DNA from 2 places in the Paenibacillus sp. QJM3NY_38 genome. Region 2 is predicted to be linked to the other one. Evidence: a T-box and tRNA genes for the amino acid it is inferred to sense, from the RefSeq annotation. Region 2 holds a T-box; the other holds one or more tRNA genes.
What was found. A T-box is a leader RNA that pairs with one kind of tRNA and senses whether it is charged. The one in region 2 lies ahead of AC0VZ8_RS07730 (arginine--tRNA ligase), so its partner is inferred to be a tRNA-Arg.

Region 1 (3,604 bases), 1.5 Mb from region 2:
TGCCGATGCTGATTTTTATGTGAAGGATAATGCTGCGGTGCTGTACTTCCAGCTTTATGAGTACACCGCGTATGCCTATGGATTTCCGGAGTTTGAGTTGAAGCTGAAAGAGTGGAAGTAAGAGCATACGGTAGCGGTTTGTGTAAACTGCAATCATTTATTTTCATACTATAGCTTGTTAGAAACATGATGTTGTCCTAATGTAACACTGTACTGGAACGAGTTACGAAAATCCCTTGATCATTTGAGTGTGGAGCGTGTATTCTCCTTACCTGCGATCAGGGGGTTTTTCGTTTACCTAGAGGTTCGCCTCCGTGCATTATTAGGCTTTACGCAATCCGATTGCCCGTGCAAAGGAACCCTGCCCGGGCTTTCCTCTATTCCCCTCCCCACAAGTTAGAGGCAGGCCTTTTAGGAGGGGGATGGTCTTGAGCTAGTCTTTAAGTTTTTATAGGTAAGGTCGTACCAAAGTGAGAGTATCCTTGAAGGAGCAAAGCGTTCGCCTTTGAACTCGGGAAACCTCAGTTATCCATATTCATTCCAGTTTCCCGATTTCAACAGCGACCGGAGGGGATACTCTCACTATTTAGTACTCAAAGTTTTCAATGATCCAGAGGATAAGAAAGGGCAGGCACCGGATAACGGCGCCTGCCCTTTACTTCATTTTTTTTATAAGCCTTGCGGTGGTGTATTCTCTAATACTTGATCAATCAGACCGTATTCTTTGGCTTCGTCAGCCGTCATGAAGTAGTCGCGATCGGTATCCTTCTCAATGCGCTCCAGCGGTTGGCCAGTGCGATCGGACAGGATGCGGTTCAGCTTATCGCGCATTTTGAGGATGCGGCGAGCACGGATCTCAATATCCGTGGCTTGACCTTGTGCGCCGCCGAGCGGCTGGTGAATCATAATCTCGCTGTTAGGCAGACCGTAACGTTTGCCTTTAGCGCCTGCGTTGAGCAGGAATGCGCCCATGGAAGCAGCCATGCCGACACAGATCGTCGAAACGTCCGGCTTAATGAACTGCATCGTATCGAATATCGCCATACCTGCGGTAATGGAACCGCCAGGACTGTTGATGTAAAGATGAATATCCTTCTCAGGATCCTCAGCCGACAAGAACAGCATTTGGGCAATGATGGAATTGGCGACCACGTCATTTACGTCGGAGCCGAGGAAGATAATGCGGTCTTTCAGCAATCTGGAATAGATGTCGTACGCCCGCTCACCGCGGTTGCTTTGTTCAACGACCATAGGTATAAAACTCACGTGGAAAACCTCCTCTTAAGTACCTCATATAAATACTGTTACCGTATTACCCACATGATAAACAATTTAAATCAAAAAGTCAAAGATAGTCAAACTATTGGGTAAAAAAAAGAGCCGTCATGGGCGCTTTAGGGTAATCAGTATAGAGAATAAAAGTTATAATGGCGCGCCCGCGAGGAATCGAACCTCGATCTCAGGCTCCGGAGGCCTACGTCATATCCATTGGACCACGGGCGCAAAAAAAATTAGCAACGAAGTTGATTATACCGCATCTATTTAAAAAATACAATAGCAGACAAAACTTTGTTCCTATTATATAGACGAGCCAGTACTTGGCCATAATGTATAAGAATGCCCGGGGCAGAGAAATATACTTTCGGACACTTGCAACCGGCATAATTATTGGTTAGAATAAAGGTGGGACTTAAAAAGTTCAACTGGGACATTTTACGACCAGCTAGAGAAGAGCCGAGACGAAGTTTGCAGGAGTGGAATGCATGCGTAACCTATTAGAAATACAAGAGCAGCTTCTGCCGGATCTGATGGACACTCTTAAACGAAGGTATACCATCCTTCATCAGATCAAGTTGTCCGGAATTGTTGGCCGAAGAACATTGGCTTCATCACTCTCGATGACCGAGCGTGTTCTCAGAGCAGAGACTGATCTTCTGAAAGCGCAAGGGCTGATCGAGATTGAAACGCTTGGCATGCGTATCAGCAGCTCAGGGATATGCTTGCTGGAGGAGCTGGAGCCGGTCATGAATGAGTTATTCGGACTGGTTGAACTGGAAGAGAAGATTCGTCAGGCTTACGGGCTTCGTAAAGTGGTCATTATTCCCGGTGACAGCGAGTCATCTCCGGAAGTCAAACGTGAGCTTGGCCGGGCCGGAGCAAGAACGCTGCTAAGTTTTGTCCAAGATGGAGATACGATTGCCGTAACCGGCGGCTCCACGCTCGCCGAAGTGGCCGAGCAGATGTCCTCTTTGCCAGGCGGCGAACCGCTGACAAGCACTTGGTTTGTGCCAGCGCGGGGCGGTCTTGGGGAGAGCGTGGAGATTCAAGCGAACACCATTGCTTCCAAGATGGCAAAGCGCGTTGGAGCTGAGTACCGATTGCTTCACGTACCGGATCTGCTAAGCGAGGATGCCTATCAGTCTCTGGTGCAGGATCAGCATATCCAGGAGATCGTGGATGTGATCAGGCGCTGCCGAGTCATTATTCACGGCATCGGAGATGCCATGGAGATGGCAAGAAGACGCAAGCTGGATGAAAACTCTATTCAGAACTTGCAGGCAGATGGCGCGATTGCGGAATCCTTCGGCTACTACTTCAGTGAAGATGGTGAAGTTGTCCACAAAATGCTTACTCTCGGGCTGCGGCTTGAGGATATTATGCGGACAGAGACGATCATCGGCATTGCTGGGGGTCAAGGCAAGGGTAAGGCGATTCACGCGGTGTTGAAATTCGGACATGAGGATATTCTCGTTACCGATGAAGCCGCGGCACTGGAAGTCGAGAAGGAGATTGACGCCGGGATTTGAACCCACGGGCGTGCACACTGATTTTTCCTTATTGTTGTCTTGATTGGCTTAACGGCCAATCTTGAATATATAAATTTTACAAATATGGAGGGAACTACTCATGGTTAAAGTAGGTATTAACGGTTTTGGACGTATTGGACGTAACGTGTTCCGCGCTGCGCTGAACAACAGCGAAGTTGAAATCGTGGCAATCAACGATTTGACGGACGTAAGCACGCTGGCACACCTTTTGAAATATGACACAACTCACGGAAGACTTAATGCAACGGTTGAAGCTAAAGAAGGCGCACTCGTTGTAAACGGCCGTGAAGTGAAAGTATTCGCTGAGCGTAACCCTGAAGCATTGCCTTGGGCTGAGCACGGCGTTGAAATCGTTGTAGAATCCACTGGTATTTTCACAGCGAAAGACAAAGCTTCCGCTCACTTGAAAGGCGGCGCTAAGAAAGTTATCATCTCCGCTCCAGCAACTGACGAAGATATCACCATCGTTATGGGCGTTAACGAAGACAAATACGATGCAGCTAACCATACTGTAATCTCCAACGCTTCTTGTACAACAAACTGCTTGGCTCCTTTCGCTAAAGTTCTTGACGAGAAATTCGGTATCGTTAAGGGTATGATGACTACGGTTCACTCCTACACGAATGACCAGCAAGTGCTTGATCTTCCGCACAAAGATCTGCGTCGTGCTCGTGCAGCTGCTGAAAACATCATTCCATCCACAACTGGTGCTGCTAAAGCGGTTAGCCTCGTTCTGCCACAATTGAAAGGCAAATTGAACGGTATGGCAATGCGTG
Region 2 (8,195 bases):
TCGGCCTGAAGGGCCGTACCCCGACTGGGACGAGAACGTCCCGTGAGGATGAGAACCCCCAATGGGGTTCGTCGGAGGATAAGCTTCGTTAGGGTTACTACGCAGTCGGCCTGAAGGGCCGTATCCCGACTGGGACAAGAACGTCCCGTGAGGGTGAGAACCCCAAGGGGTTACGCCTGCGCATAAGATTCGTTAGGATTACATCGCAGTCGGCCTGGAAGGCCGTGTCCCGACTGGGACGAGAACCCCAAATAGGGTTCGTCGGAGCTTATGCTTCGTAAGGATTACATCGCAGTCGGCCTGAAGGGCCGTATCCCGACTGGGATAAGAACGTCCCGTGAGGGTGAGAACCCCAATCCATAATACGACTAGAAAAGTGGAGGTATAGAAAGATGAATGAAATCACTATGACTTTGGTAAGAGAGACCGACAATGATCTTCAGGAGCTCATCGCGAAGCTGGACGATTATTTATCGACGTTATACCCGGCGGAAGGAATATTCGGGCTGGATCTGACTGACCCCAAGGTAAAAGAAACCCTCTTCGTGGTCGCCTACCATGAGGGCCGACCTGTCGGCTGTGGAGCTGTACGGCCGCTGGATGAAGAGATGGTTGAGATCAAGCGGTTTTTTGTGGACATTCCATACCGGAACAGAGGAATAGCCTCTCGGATTCTGCTCTATCTGGAAGAGCAAGCGAAGAATCGGGGTTATCGTTTTTCGCGCCTGGAAACAGGCGAGCCGCAGGAGGAATCCGTTCATTTTTATAAGAAGCTGGGGTATGCCCAGATTGAACCGTTCGGTGAATACATCGGGAGCGAATATAGCTTATGTTTTGAGAAGTGTCTGACATCCTAGCGGTTTCGTCTTATAATAGAAGAAAAAAGTATTTTACGATACATATTGAGGAGGCGTCGAGCATGCAGCTTACGAAAATCTCACAGAATACCGCCATTTTATTGGAGCATGCCAAAAAATCGGGGCTAACTACCTCCGAGCTGCTGGAGGCTGTGCGCTCGGGTGAGGTCGAGAGATTCCAAGTCGCGAACAATGGTCATTTTCACTATGAGGAATTGTTCTCTTATGCAAAAGAACATGGGGAAGATTTAGAGAAGGCCGTTACCGAGGGGTACAAAATGACGTTTAATACCCGCAACGGGTTGAAGATCTGGCTGGAGGAAGCCTTCCACATCAGCTCAGAATCTGATTTTAGTGTAGGTGAAGGCATTATTGAGGGGCTGAAGCTCCAGGAGGAGCAGGTCGCTCGCTTGAAGGAAGCGCTGGCCGTCAACTGGACCCTGCAAGAAGAGCCTGCAACAGATGCCGTCCAGGTCAGACTGACCGTCAGAGGATTGCAGTAATATATGATAGCCACCGTACGTATTCAACATGAATCGTACGGTGGCTTTTTTAGTGCAGCGTCATTCGTTAATCTCGTTAGAGGGAGATTTACATCCGGCTTGGCGTGGGCAGTCCCAGTACATCCAGTGCTTCTCCAAGAGTGTTTTTAAATAAGGAAGTGAGCCATACGCGGAACCGGAGCACTTCATACGCCGATTTCAGAATTGGGCATGCCGAATAAAAATTGTTGAACAAGGAGCACAGCTCATAAGTAAAGTTGCAGATGGCGCTTGGAGATAGATCCCGGCCGGCGGCGTACAGGGTATCATGCCAGGTGCTGATATGGCGAAGGAGCGCATGCTCCGCTTTTTCCATGGCTGGGAACCGGGCAGGCACCGACGGCGAAACACCCGCTTCTTGCGCTTTATTGAGCACGCTGAGTGCACGCGCGTAGGAGTAGAGCAGGTATACCCCCGTATTTCCTGATATTTCAGTGGCCTGCTTCAGATCGAAGACCACTTCGGTTTGCAGTGCAAAACGAAGCAGATAGTAACGGATGGAGGCGGCTGCGATCGTATGACTGGACAAACCGTTTTTATCGGAACGGGTGTCTTCGATGACCTTGGCAACTTGATGGATAAGCTCGGTGATTTTAATTCCGATCCCCTGACGTCCGGACATCGCGTAGGATGCTTTCCCGTCGGAAGTATCGATGCCGAGATCCGAAGCGGCGGAAGGGCTTAACGAAACGACGCCGTAGCTGACATGACGGAGCTTGTCGGCCTCTTTATGGAATCCCAAGCTTTCCAGCGCCTGCTTCACCATCGCCTGCGGGTACTGCTGCCTGTAATCAATGACGTTGATGACCATGTCTGCTTTGCCGAAAGAGAGCTGCTCGCCATGAGTGCTCGTCGTCCAAACCTCGTGTGTGAATTTTTTATATACAAAATCGTTGGAGAGCACACCGTATTTCCACAAGTGATAGGCGATGTCTTTGGCGGTGTATGTCAGGATGCCATTGGAGCGCACGAGCACTTTATCCATGCTGTGGTCTGACTCCGGACCGTCCACGGTTTCCGTTCCTGTTTGCTTGAGCACCCAGCAGCCTGCAAGTTTGCCCTCGGTTTCTTGATGGAAGAGCGGCGTGTTCTTCAACAGCTCGAAAGCGGACGCCCAGAACCCCTCTCTGACAATGCTGCTCTCCCACACAAGCAGATCATAGTCAATGCCGAACTGCTTCATTTCTTCAAGATGCTCTTTGACAATTCTCTCGGCAACGAGCAGTCCGATCCAGGACAGATTCTGGTTACCCTCTTCCAGTGCGTGCAGAACCTCGGTCCGATGCTGGACCAGCCCGGGCTCCCTTTCGTAGGCCTTATTGGTACTTGAATACACGTCCCAGCAGTAATCGCCGAACCGGGCATGTTCCTTTGACAGCGGCGTGTGGAGCATCCCGACGACCGTATCTGCTAGTTGATTGCCAAGGTCGTCGATATAATTATGAACCTCCACCTCGTAACCAAGCTTCCTCATCAGCCTGACCAGCGTATCACCGATACAGGAGTTTCTTAGATGGCCGATATGGGCGGACTTGTTCGGATTGATGGAAGTATGCTCAATGACAATCTTCTCGTTCGTTGCCGGAGGTAATTCAAAGTGATGACCAGCCCAATATTCCCAATCGATACGCAGATTCATAAAACCTGGGGCAACAATCTCCGTGGCATAGACAAGCTGTTTATAGGTCGTATCCTGCTCAAGCTCGGCTTGAATCAGCTCGGCAATATGCAGCGGAGCTTTACGAAGCAGCTTCGCAAGCTGCATCGCAATGTTGGTGGCATAGTCCCCATGCTCCATGCTGGCAGGCTGCTCAATCTGGATTGGAGTAGAATCGGGCAGTTGGACGCCCATATCTTCACACACCTGGTTTACAGCTTGCTGAAGGCTCGAAGTAATCAAATGACTTAACACGTTAAATCCCCCTTTGAAAAATAAACAAAACACGTCAGAAAAATCAAAAAAAGCCCTCATCTCCTAAAGAGACGAGGACTTGTGCTCGCGGTACCACTCTTGTTGTTAAACCACAGAGGGTTTAACCACCTTGATACGATAACGGTGTAAGCCGGGGCTTCCTACGATATTTCATTTCGGAAGACCATCTCCTGGGTCCGTTTCACCGCCGACTTTGTACCGGTTTCCACCCTCCCGGCTCGCTTGGACTAAAGTCAAGTGCAGTTACTCTCCCAATCAACGAAAATCACATGTTCAAGTTTTTCATATTATTAACCATTCTATTTAGAAAATCAACCCTAAAATTCTGAAACCTTCTCTGCAAAGACTCGCAGGCGTTTGTAATCTGCATAAAATGCATCCTCACGCCAGAGCGTCGCCTGTGCAGCTTGGCTGATACGGGCAATGGCTTCGTCCTTCTCTTGAGCCGAGAATCCAGCAAAGAAACGATCGCCAAAATGTAGCAGCCAATACTTCACGCCATCCTTGCCCTCAGGCAGCTTCGTGGGACGGTCGAAGTGATGGGCGATATGCACCCGGAACCCATGGGATTCAAGTAAGGTCGTATATTGGCCCAAGCTGGGAAAATACCACGGATTTCGGGTGTCGGCATCCATTCCATAATGGTCGGCGAATACCGTTTTCAAAGCTTGGTAAATTCCGTCGATATTCCCCTTGCCTCCAAACTCCGCTACGAATCGGCCACCGGGCTTGAGTGCGCCATAGACGGAGCGTACCACACCACAAGCATCCCTCATCCAATGCAGGGCGGCATTGGAGAAGACGGCATCATACGGTGATTCGGTGTCGAAGTTCTCGCCGTCTCCGGTCAGAAACGTAAGCCCGGGGTATTTGCTTTTGGCGCGCTCAATCATCTCGGCCGAATCATCCATGCCGGTTACATGTGCACCCGAAGCAGATATTTCATTTGCCAAATCACCGGTTCCACAGCCGAGATCAAGAATCCGTTCTCCGGGTTGGGGCGCAAGAAGCTCTACTACGTCTTTTCCATAAGCCGAGACAAACGATAACTGCCGATCATAATCGTGCGCTTTCCATACTTGCTCTGACATAACAACAACTCCCTCACCCATGAATTATCCTCATTGTGACATGTTTATCTTATAATTAGAAATATATAAATGTGATAATATTGATAGGTTTTAACAATAAATGAACGAACAAAAAGCCGCTGAGCAGCGGTTTTAAGTAGAACCTTACTTAACGGCAACCAGAAGAGCGCCAACGGCAATGAGTGCAACGCCGGCTGCGTTAATCCAGGATATCTTTTCTCCAAGAAACACAAAAGCCAGAATGACCGCGATGACAACGCTCAATTTATCGATAGGTCCTACCTGCGATACTTTGCCGTATTTTAGCGCAAGAAAATAAAACAGCCAGGACAATGCCCCAGCAATGCCGCTGAGCACAATGAAGCTTAAGGCTTTCTTCTGAACCAGAATGTCACCGAGTTCTGAGAATTTGCCCTGAACCCCCACGACTCCCAGCAAAAACAGGGCCATAATGACAGAGCGGATCGCCGTTGCCGAATTGGCATCGATGTTTTGCAGACCTATTTTTCCGAAAATGGCAACAAGAGCCGCCGTGACCGCCGACAGCAATGCATATATAAGCCATAACGGCATGTTGTTCTCTCCTTCCTGACAAAGATAAAGTCTCTGATTAATGTACCGAATTCCACTATAATAGTATAGAGCAATTTACACGTTATCATGAATATCGATGAGATCGAATGATTTGGAAGGGACTGGATGAAGTGGTGTTACATATAGCGCCTTATACAGAAGAGTATCATGATCGGCTGGTGGAAATATGGCTTCGTGCCGTATCCCAAACGCATGATTTCCTGACGGAGGAAGATATCCGGTTTTATTATGAGATGATGCAAAATGGAGCGCTGAGAGCCGTAGAGATCTGGGTCTGCTTGAATACCGAACAGGAACCGATTGGATTTATGGGGCTGGAAGGGGCCAAAATCGAAATGCTGTTTGTGGATCCCCTCCATCACGGCCAAGGCTCAGGAACGGAACTGATCCGGCATGCCGAACAGCTCAAGGGGCGGAGGCTGCAAGTCGATGTGAATGAACAGAACCCCATGGCCCATGCTTTTTATAAAAGATACGGCTTCGTGCAAATCGGTCGCTCCGAGCTGGACGGCTCCGGAAAGCCGTTTCCGCTTATTCATATGGAATTACAGTAGGTCATGGATCACTTTTTTAGACTATCGAATATATAAGTTTTCAGCGCAGCTGAACCCAATCGATAATGCAAGAAAAACATCCTTTACACGCGATCTGTCTTCTGTGAACGTACGTCGATAGACGTTTTTCTTATACACACCGAAGAAGAAAGAGGTGCATCTAAACTGGAGGAATTCATGAAGTTTTTTCCGAGTAATCTGTCGTTTCGTTATCCGTGGCGCTCCTATCAGAAAAGGGTCCTTCACGGGCTGGAGCATCATCTGAAGAATCGGCATCTGCATTTGGTGGCGCCGCCGGGTTCGGGGAAGACCGTTCTTGGACTGGAAATCATGCTGCGCATTAACCGGCCGACAATCATCCTGGCCCCCACACTCACCATCAAGCAGCAATGGGCGAGCCGATTCGTGGAATTATTCCTAGACGATCAAGAACAGCCCGAATGGATCTCCACCTCGCTCAAGCGACCGGCATTGGTAACGATTACGACCTATCAAGCCCTTCATAGCCTGCTTAGTACTGCTGGGGAGCAAACCTCTGTGAGGAAGAAAGGTACGGCGGAGATAGAGCATGCGCAACAGGTTGAAGATGAGAACTACAGGGATCCCGAAATGGCCATGGAAGCTTCTGAGGCGGAGGTGATGGATAGCGCTAGCGAGGATGATATCACGAACGGTACCGAGGCTCAAGAAACTTTGGAATTGTTGAAGCGACAGGGCTATCATACAGTCATTTTTGACGAGGCGCATCATCTCCGGATGTCTTGGTGGCAAAGTGCTATGCAGCTGTGCGAAATGCTGGGCCAGCCGACGAAGATTGCCCTTACTGCCACACCGCCATATGATGTTAATCCAAGGGAATGGCAGCGGTATATCGAGCTTTGCGGTCCCATCGACGAAGAGATTAGCGTCCCGGAGTTGGTCCGTCATGGTGAGCTGTGCCCGCATCAGGATTACATAAGTTTAACCACGCCTACACAAGAGGAGGCAGCTAAACTCCGGGAGTTTCGGCTGCAGGCAGCCCAGGTTAAGGACGAGCTGATCCGGGATAAGTTCCTGACGGATTTGATTGTCAATCATCCTTGGATTACGCAATCCGAAACGTATACCGAAGAAATATTATCCTCGCCCGAGTATTACTCCAGCATGGTGCTTTATCTGCGTGCCGCCAATCAGCCCATCTGGAAGGAAGCGGTGAAGCTGCTCGGAATGAAGGAGAAGGAAACGCCCGATTTTTCGGAAGAGTGGTTGGAGGAACTCCTTAGCGGCATGCTGTATAAAGATCCGCATATGGATCGTGAGCTGCCGGAGTTAAAGGGTTTACAAAAGAGGCTCAGCCGAATGGGCATGATTGAACGCCGGAGGGTTTATATGCGTTCTACCCCGGCATTTGACAAAATGCTGGTCCAGAGCGTTTCGAAATTGCACGGCATCGGGCGTATTCTTGATTTCGAGCGTTCCATGCTGGGGGAGAACTTGCGGATGGTGATTTTGACCGATTATATCCGTAAGGAGGACCTGCCGAAGGATGCAGCTGACGAGAAGCCGCTTCATCGGCTCGGCGTTGTCCCCATTTTCGAGTTAATCAGAAGGCAGCTGGATGAGAAAAACAGCTCGCAGAGCGAGCATGAGCTGCCTATCGGAATTCTGACCGGCTCCTTTGTAGTGCTGCCGGCAAAGGCTCTGCCTTTAGCCAGGGTTTGTGCCGATCGGCGAGATATTCACTTATCGGAGCGCCCGCTTGCTCACGACAGCCGCTATGTAACGATTGATGTTCGTGATGCGAATCGCTCGGCTATCGTCGCAATCATAACGGAAGTGTTTTCGGAGGGAGAAATCCGGGTGCTGGTTGGTACGGCGGCTCTTCTGGGTGAGGGGTGGGATGCCCCCGGAATCAATTCCTTGGTCATGGCATCATATGTCGGTTCGTTCATGCTGTCCAATCAGATGAGAGGGCGGGCGATTCGGGCGCAGCGCGGGAATCCCGATAAGACCGGAGCGATCTGGCATCTGGCCTGCATAGATACAGCCAAGAGCGACGGCGGCGAAGATTTGGGCTCGCTGGCCCGAAGATTTCGATCTCTCGTAGGTTTATCGATCTCGCACCAGACCATAGAGTCGGGCTTGGAGCGCATGGGTCTTGATCTTCGGAAAAGGCAAACCGCAGACAGCATTAACGCTTATAACCGCGACACATTGGAGCGTGCGAAGCAGCGGCATCTTCTGAAGGGGCGTTGGGATTCGGCGATTGCCCTTCACAGCTCCATGACGGAAGAACTGACGGCGGATCGAGAGAGCATCCCTAGGCCTGTCGTGTTTTCTCATACGGTGAAAGCCGTACTCCTATTCGCCGTTGGTCTGGGATTGGGCGCCTTCAGCGAGACGTTAACGTCTCCGCGTTTGTTCCAATCGGACGCGCCGGCCTGGTTCAATATACTAATCCCGGTTGCCTTTGCCTTACTCGTATCAAGCCCATGGGTATATAAAGCCATCAAAATGCTGGCGCGGCATCAGTCGCTGGAGCGTAGTATCCGTGAAGTTGGTCTCGTCGTTTATACGGCCCTGTTCGATATGAAGCTGGTCGAATCTGGGCCAAGCATTCACCGATTGAAAGCTGAGGAAGTGGG

Region 1: it encodes a tRNA-Arg, which carries the amino acid that the T-box ahead of AC0VZ8_RS07730 (arginine--tRNA ligase) is inferred to sense. The anticodon was not compared.

Annotation. Positions count from the first base shown of each region.
Region 1 is NZ_CM149665.1:227,598-231,201, forward strand. It holds gene AC0VZ8_RS01135 (PdaC/SigV domain-containing protein) at 1-121, shown strand, start outside; gene clpP (ATP-dependent Clp endopeptidase proteolytic subunit ClpP) at 670-1,266, opposite strand; tRNA gene AC0VZ8_RS01145 (tRNA-Arg) at 1,429-1,503, opposite strand; gene AC0VZ8_RS01150 (sugar-binding transcriptional regulator) at 1,764-2,807, shown strand; gene gap (type I glyceraldehyde-3-phosphate dehydrogenase) at 2,908-3,604, shown strand, end outside.
Region 2 is NZ_CM149665.1:1,766,446-1,774,640, forward strand. It holds gene AC0VZ8_RS07720 (GNAT family N-acetyltransferase) at 393-857, shown strand; gene AC0VZ8_RS07725 (hypothetical protein) at 920-1,360, shown strand; gene AC0VZ8_RS07730 (arginine--tRNA ligase) at 1,449-3,311, opposite strand; T-box leader at 3,376-3,600, opposite strand; gene AC0VZ8_RS07735 (class I SAM-dependent methyltransferase) at 3,650-4,423, opposite strand; gene AC0VZ8_RS07740 (EamA family transporter) at 4,568-4,996, opposite strand; gene AC0VZ8_RS07745 (acetyltransferase) at 5,104-5,571, shown strand; gene AC0VZ8_RS07750 (DEAD/DEAH box helicase family protein) at 5,749-8,195, shown strand, end outside.